Regions from separate parts of the Cellulosimicrobium sp. JZ28 genome, predicted to be linked through region 1. Evidence: riboswitches for the same ligand, from Rfam matches in the RefSeq annotation. Region 1 holds a riboswitch; the other holds the start of a gene.
The links. Region 1 has a riboswitch for cyclic di-AMP ahead of BJP59_RS13570 (C40 family peptidase). Riboswitches for the same ligand answer to the same signal wherever they lie in the genome.
Positions count from the first base shown of each region.

Region 1 (3,256 bases):
ATGACGTTCAGCCCCTCGGTGACGTCGGCCAGGACCTGCTCGTGGTCGATCGACGCCGGCAGCCACGCGAGGAGGCCCGCACCGGCACCGACGGGGACGCCGGCGACCGCGACGAGCTCGGCGTCCCAGGCGCGGGCCTGACGGATCGCGTGCCGCAGCGCGATCTCCGCGGACGGCGACCCGTCCACCCCGACGACGATCCGGCGCAGGTCCCGCACCGGCGGCAGCTCCTGCGCGCCGCCCTCGTCGTCCTTCCCGCCCGCGCGGTACGGCACGACGACCGTCGGGCAGTGCGCGTGCGCGGGCAGCGCGGAGGAGACGGTGCCGAGCAGCCGCTCGGTGAAGCCGCCGCGCCCCCGCGTGCCGACGACGACGAGCGCGTGCTCGCGCGACATCTCGACGAGGACCCCCGCGGCGTCGCCGGTCGTGACGGTCGCCGTCGTGCGGACCCCGGCGCCCTCGGCGCGGGCGCGAGCCTCTTCCAGGACGGCGCGCGCGCCCTCCTGGATGGCCGAGTCGTCGAGGGCCGCGTAGCCGCCGTCGAGCGACGCCGCCGTGAACGACGGCAACGAGTAGGTGCACACGATGTGGAGGGGCCACCCCACGCGCAGCGCGTACGCCGCGGCCCAGTCCAGGGCGTGGAGGCTCGGCGCCGAGCCGTCGACACCGACGAGGACGGATTCCGTGCGGGTCATGAGCGACTCTCCTCTCGACGGCCCGGTGCCATCGGACGACCAACCTAGCCGAGACCAGGCCCGGCCGTCCGTCTGCCACGAGTCACGAACACGTCAAGAATGCCACGAACCCCGCCCGCTCGCGCTGAGTGCGAGCGGACGGGGTTCGTCCAGCCAGTGACCGCGGGGGTCCTGATCGGGTGAGCGATCAGGCCACGCGGATGAAGGTGGGGTTCGACTGCCAGATCTGGCGGAACTGGACCGACTTCCCGGGACGCGGGGCGTCGATCATCATGTTGTCGCCCGCGTAGATGGCGATGTGGCCCGGCGTCCAGATGAGGTCGCCCGGCTGCGCCTGGTCGCGCGACACCTTGGTGCCGACCGAACCCTGGGCGCCCGACGTGCGCGGCAGGTTGATGCCGACCTGGGCGTAGACGTAGCTGGTGAAGCCCGAGCAGTCGAAGCCGTCGGGGGTGGTGCCGCCGTAGACGTACGGGACGCCCACGTAGCGGGCCGCGATCGAGACGATCGACGAGCCGTAGGCCGACGCCGGGGCGCCGACGGAGGCCTCCTGCTGGGCCGAGGCCTGCGACTCGTCGGACGACGACTGCGTGGACTGGCGCTCCTGCGTGCGGCTCGTCTGCGTGGTGCGGACGGGCTCGGGCTCGGGCTCCGGCTCCGGCTCGGGGGCCGGGGTCACGGTGACCGGGGCCTCCTCGATGGTGAACGCCGCGTCGGCCGCGACGGTCACGGCCGGGGCGGCCTCGAGGGCCTGGCGGGCCTGCGCGGTGAGGGCGCTGAGGTCGACGGCGTTGAGCTTGCCGGACTCGTTGTCGACCGGGGCGGCCGTCGCGGGGGCGGCGGCGCCGATCATCGAGACGATGAGGCCGGAGGACGCGGCGACGACGGCGGTACGACGACCGACGCTCGACATCTGGTCCGATGCGGCCTGGGCGATGGTGCTGAGTGGCGTCACGGGACGCCGCGCCGCGCGGTGGCGGGCGCGAGTCGTGCTCACGGTCACTGTTGCCTCTCCTGGACGCCTGCGAGGTCAGCTGTCGGGTTCGGGTGGAAGAGTCACCCGGCCTGGCGGACCGGAGTCCGTCGGGCTTCACCCCAAGGGCGCTGTCTCCAGCACCCGGAAGTGGGTCCCCCGTCCCTGTCATCGGGTCGTCGTGGGCCTCTCGCGGTGACAGGGTTAGGCGTTCCGCGCGAGGTCTCCGCCAGATGGGTATCCCGACGGAGCAGGACGACCGTACAGGACCCCTCGGCAAAAGTCACGTTCCCATTACGACGGAACACGGCCCCTCGCATCGCCGCAGGTCACGGCGTTTCCCCCGGTGAACGGGCGGCTATCCGCGGGCGACGAAGAGGTGGCGCGCGACGTCGTCGGGCAGGTCGAGGACGACCGGCGCACCCTCTCCCTGCACGGTGACCCCGCCGGCCGGCGCCGGGCGCACCACGAGCGTGCGGCGCGGCAGCACCCCGGCCTGGGCGAACCGCGCGAGGAGCTCGACGTCGACCTGGACCGGCTCGGCGATCCGCTGGAGCACGACGCGCACCTCGCCGCCGCCGAGACCGTGCTGGGCGAGGTGGACGGGGAGCGACACGACGCCGTCGAGGAAGTCGACCTCCTCGAGCTGCTCCCCGAGCTCCGGCAAGCCCGGGATGGGGTTGCCGTACGGGTCGAAGTGCGGGTGGTCGAGCAGCCCGAGGAGCCGCTCCTCGACGAGCTCGCTCATCACGTGCTCCCAGCGGCACGCCTCGGTGTGCACGTACTCCCAGTCGAGCTTGATGACGTCCGTGAGGAGCCGCTCGGCGAGCCGGTGCTTGCGCATGACGCGCGTCGCCTTCTCGTGGCCCGCGGGCGTGAGCTCGAGGTGGCGGTCCCCCGTGACGACGACGAGCCCGTCGCGCTCCATGCGCGCCACCGTCTGCGACACCGTGGGCCCCGAGTGGCCGAGGCGCTCCGCGATGCGCGCGCGCAGCGGGACGATGCCCTCCTCCACGAGCTCGTAGATCGTCTTCAGATACATCTCGGTGGTATCGATCAGATCGGTCACGTCACGCTCCCAGTCGCTCGTCGGCTCGGGGCGCCCGGTCGTCGCTCCACGGGGCGCCTGCCCGCACCGGCGGGCCGCTGGGGGTCAGTCTATGGCGAGCCCGTGACCCGACCGCGGTGTCGTCCAGAGGCACCCGTGGTGCCTGGTGGCCCGCGCCTCCCCGCGGGCCCCGGCGCGGACCCTGCGGTGACGCACGGCCTGTGGACGAGGCTCCCGGGGTGCGCCGCGCGCGCGTAGGGTGACGCCGTGCCCGATCTCGCGAACACCTCGATCACGATCCCCTCGGACCTCCTGCCGGCCGACGGCCGCTTCGGGTCCGGGCCCTCCAAGGTCCGCGCCGCGCAGGTCCGGGCGCTGTCCGACGCCGGCACCTCCCTGCTGGGGACGTCCCACCGGCAGGCGCCCGTCCGGTCGCTCGTGCGCCGCACGCGCGAGGGCCTCGCCACGCTGTTCGCGCTGCCCGACGGCTACGAGGTCGTGCTCGGCAACGGCGGCTCCACGACGTTCTGGGACGTCGCG
Region 1 covers NZ_CP017660.1:3,035,156-3,038,411, forward strand. Annotated here, with positions in the region: gene BJP59_RS13565 (universal stress protein) at 1-695, opposite strand, end outside; gene BJP59_RS13570 (C40 family peptidase) at 883-1,692, opposite strand; cyclic di-AMP (ydaO/yuaA leader) riboswitch at 1,700-1,860, opposite strand; gene BJP59_RS13575 (metal-dependent transcriptional regulator) at 2,027-2,737, opposite strand; gene serC (phosphoserine transaminase) at 2,984-3,256, shown strand, end outside.

Region 2 (3,256 bases), 1.2 Mb from region 1:
GCTCGCGTTCGCGGTGGTGCGGCCATGACGGACGAGCAGGACGGTCGGCATGCCCCGAGCGTAGGTGACCGACGCTCAGCCCGCGGCGGCGACGTCCGGGGGCGGTGGTACCTCGGCCTGGGTCGAGATCACCCGCGGGGCCAGCTGGTCGGGCAGGGGCGCCAGGCCCGGCCCGCCCGCGCGGATCCACGAGTGCAGGGCGGCGGTGAGCTCGTCGCCCGCCAGCTGCTCGAACCAGGCGGGGCCGGCGGCACGCGCGGCGGGCACCGGCCGCACCACGACGACGTCCCCGCGCTCGCACGCGTCGAGGCAGTCCACGACCGTCAGGCGCGCGTCCCCGCTCTCGGCGATCCGGCGCAGACGCTCGAGCTGCCCGCCCGGACGGGTGTCGGTCGCGGCCAGCGTCTCCCCCGCGCACAGCCCGCACGCCGTGATGCCGGGCACCGTGCGCCCTGGGCGGGGACGACGTCCCCGCTCGTCGGTGGGGGTCGTCTCGTCGGTCGAGGTCGTCGCCGTCACGCGTCGATGCCCTGGTGCCGCACCTGGTGGCGGGCCTGGTGGCGGACCGCCGTCGGTCCGTGCTCGCCGCGATGTCCCCGGGACGCCATGCCTGTCCTTCTTCCTGTCGTGCCGACGGGACCGACGCCCGCGAGCCATACCCCACAAGGGTATATCGGCCGAGGGAGGGCCCCACCCGCCGGGTGGGGCCCTCCTGCGGTCAGCCCACCCGGATGAAGGTGGGGTTGGACTGCCAGATCTCCCCGTACCGGACGGTCTTGCCCGGCGACGGAGCCTCGATCTGCTGGTTGTCCCCGACGTAGATGCCGATGTGCCCCGGGCTCCAGATCAGGTCACCGGGTTGCGCATGGTCTCGGGAGATCACCGTCCCCGCGTACCGCTGCTGCGACGAGGTCCGGGGCAGGTCGATGCCGACCTGGGCGTAGACGTAGGACGTGAAGCCGGAGCAGTCGAACCCGTCCGGGGTCGTCCCGCCCCAGAGGTACGGCACGCCGAGGTAGCGCGCCGCGATGCTGACCACGGCCGAGCCCGCCGCCGACGACGGCACCGCGACGGGAGCCGAGGCCTCCTCCGTGGCACCCTGCTCCGCCGAGGTGCTCGTCCGTTCCTCGCTGCGGGACGGATGCTCCTGGCGTTCCGGCTCCGGCTCGGGTTCCGGCTCCGGCTCCGGCTCCGGTGCGGGGGTGACTGTCACCGGTGCCTGCTCGATCGCGAACGACGCGTCGGCCGAGACGGTCACCGCCGGTGCGGCGCTGAGCGCCTGGCGGGCCTGCTCGGTCAGCGCGCTGAGATCGACCCCGGACACGGCCTGGGGCTCCGTGCTCGGCGCGGCGCTGGCAGGTGCCGCGAACCCCGAGACCAGCAGCCCCGACCCGGCGGCCAGGAGGACACCCTTACGGGCGGCGTTCGCCGTCCCCTCCTGCGCCGTGCGGGCTATCGAGGTCAGCGGCGTGATCGGTCGGTGGGACGCACGGTGGCGTCCCGGGTTTCTTGCGTTCATGGTGGTCTCCTTCGTGCCTACGGGGTGAGCTGTCGGGTTCGGGTCGGAGAGTGACCCGGTCGGACCGGTGGTTGCGGCCCGGCTTCACCCCAGAGCACCGCGGTGCTCGCGTGAGGTTCCCCCGCCGCTGTCGTGGTGGTCGATGGCGTGCTCCCGGAGCTGACAGGGCTCGGCACCCTCCGGGATCCCTCGCGGACCGTTCCGCGAGGAGCATGAGGCTGCGGGCGACGTCTCACCCGCGGTCGGCGCCGAGCGCCGCGTCCCAGCTCGCACCGAGGTCGCGGCTGGTGAACAGGCCGGTCTCCGTGGCGACGAGGATCCACGGCTGGTTGCCAGGGCTGTCGTCGGGCACGTAGGTCATGGCCTGCACGCCCTCGGGCGCGGTGCCGTGGCTGTCCCAGCTCTCGGTACCGGGCGTGCCGGTCCAGACGACCCCCCTGGCATCGAGCCCGATCAGCGCTCCGCCCCGCTCGTCGTCGACGAGCACGAGGGCGGGCGCCGCCCGGTCGGGGGCGAAGCTCCGGCCGCCGTCGCGGCTGAGCTGCAGACCGGTGGGCGTGGTCGCGACGACCGTGTCCGGGTCCGCGTCCAGGAGGTGCAGGTCGCGGGCCTCCACGGTCGCGCCCCGCGACCACGTCTCGCCCGAGTCGTCGCTGACCAGCACGGTCGAGGTCCCCGAGTCCAGCCCGACGACGCGGACGGTGCCGTCGCCGGTGCTCGCGGTGCTCAGGGCGTGGAAGTCGACCTCCCCGGTGAGGGAGACGGGATCCCACGTCGCGGCGCCGTCGGTGCTGCGGATCAGCCCGAGGTTGGGCTTCTCGAGCTCCGGCTGCTCCCCGGGCGCAGGGTGGCCCGAGGCGTACACGGTGCCGTCGACGGCGAGGGTCATGCCCATCGTGTCCTGGCGGCCCGTGCCGACCCGCTCGACCGGCCCGGGGTCGTCCTCGAACGGGTCGCCGAGGGTCCAGACCCCGGTGTGGGTGGCGATGAGGACGGAGTGGTCGTCGCCCACGACCTGGACGTCGTGCACGTGCCCGAAGTCGGGCAGGCCCTGGGACGCGAGCGTCGTCGCGTCGGGTGTCGGTGGTGGAGTCGGGGTGCAGGCGGCCAGCAGCAGCACGGATCCCGCTGCGGCCCACCCGGTCACCCGCCTCGTGAGGGCAGGGTTGAGCACGGTGTGAGGTCCTTCGGCCTGGGCCCGCGGGGCGCGCGCACGTCAGACGCGTGCGACAGCGCGCACGCCCCGCGGGGCGGGATCAGCTCGACGCGAGCAGGTCTTCCATGGTGGAGATCTCGGTCTGCTGGGTCTCGACGATCTCCTGCGCCATCGCGACCGCGTCCGCGTTCTCGCCCTCGTCGACCTGGGTCTGCGCCATCTCGACGGCACCCTCGTGGTGGACGATCATCTGCTCGAGGAACAGCTGCCCCGCCTCCGCGCCCTGCGCGGCGTCCAGGGCCTGCATGTCCTCCTCGCTCATCATCCCGTCCATGGACCCGTGGCCCATCGCCTCGTGGTCCATCGCGCCGGACTCCTCCATCGGGGAGCCCCACTCCTCGAGCCACGTGGTCAGCTGCTCGATCTCCGGACCCTGGGCGTCCTTGATCTGGTTCGCCAGGTCCGTGACCTCAGGGTCGACGCCCTCCTTGGCCAGGATGACGTCGGACATCTCGATCGCCTGCTCGTGGTGCGGGATCATCATCTGGGCGAACATCACGTCCTGGTCGTTGAACGTGCCG
Region 2 covers NZ_CP017660.1:1,816,395-1,819,650, forward strand. Annotated here, with positions in the region: gene BJP59_RS08375 (histidine phosphatase family protein) at 1-51, opposite strand, end outside; gene BJP59_RS08380 (hypothetical protein) at 76-519, opposite strand; gene BJP59_RS08385 (C40 family peptidase) at 719-1,519, opposite strand; cyclic di-AMP (ydaO/yuaA leader) riboswitch at 1,519-1,677, opposite strand; gene BJP59_RS08390 (F510_1955 family glycosylhydrolase) at 1,752-2,693, opposite strand; gene BJP59_RS08395 (DUF305 domain-containing protein) at 2,776-3,256, opposite strand, start outside.
Region 2: linked by a shared signal. The riboswitch ahead of BJP59_RS08385 (C40 family peptidase) and the one ahead of BJP59_RS13570 (C40 family peptidase) in region 1 are both predicted to bind cyclic di-AMP.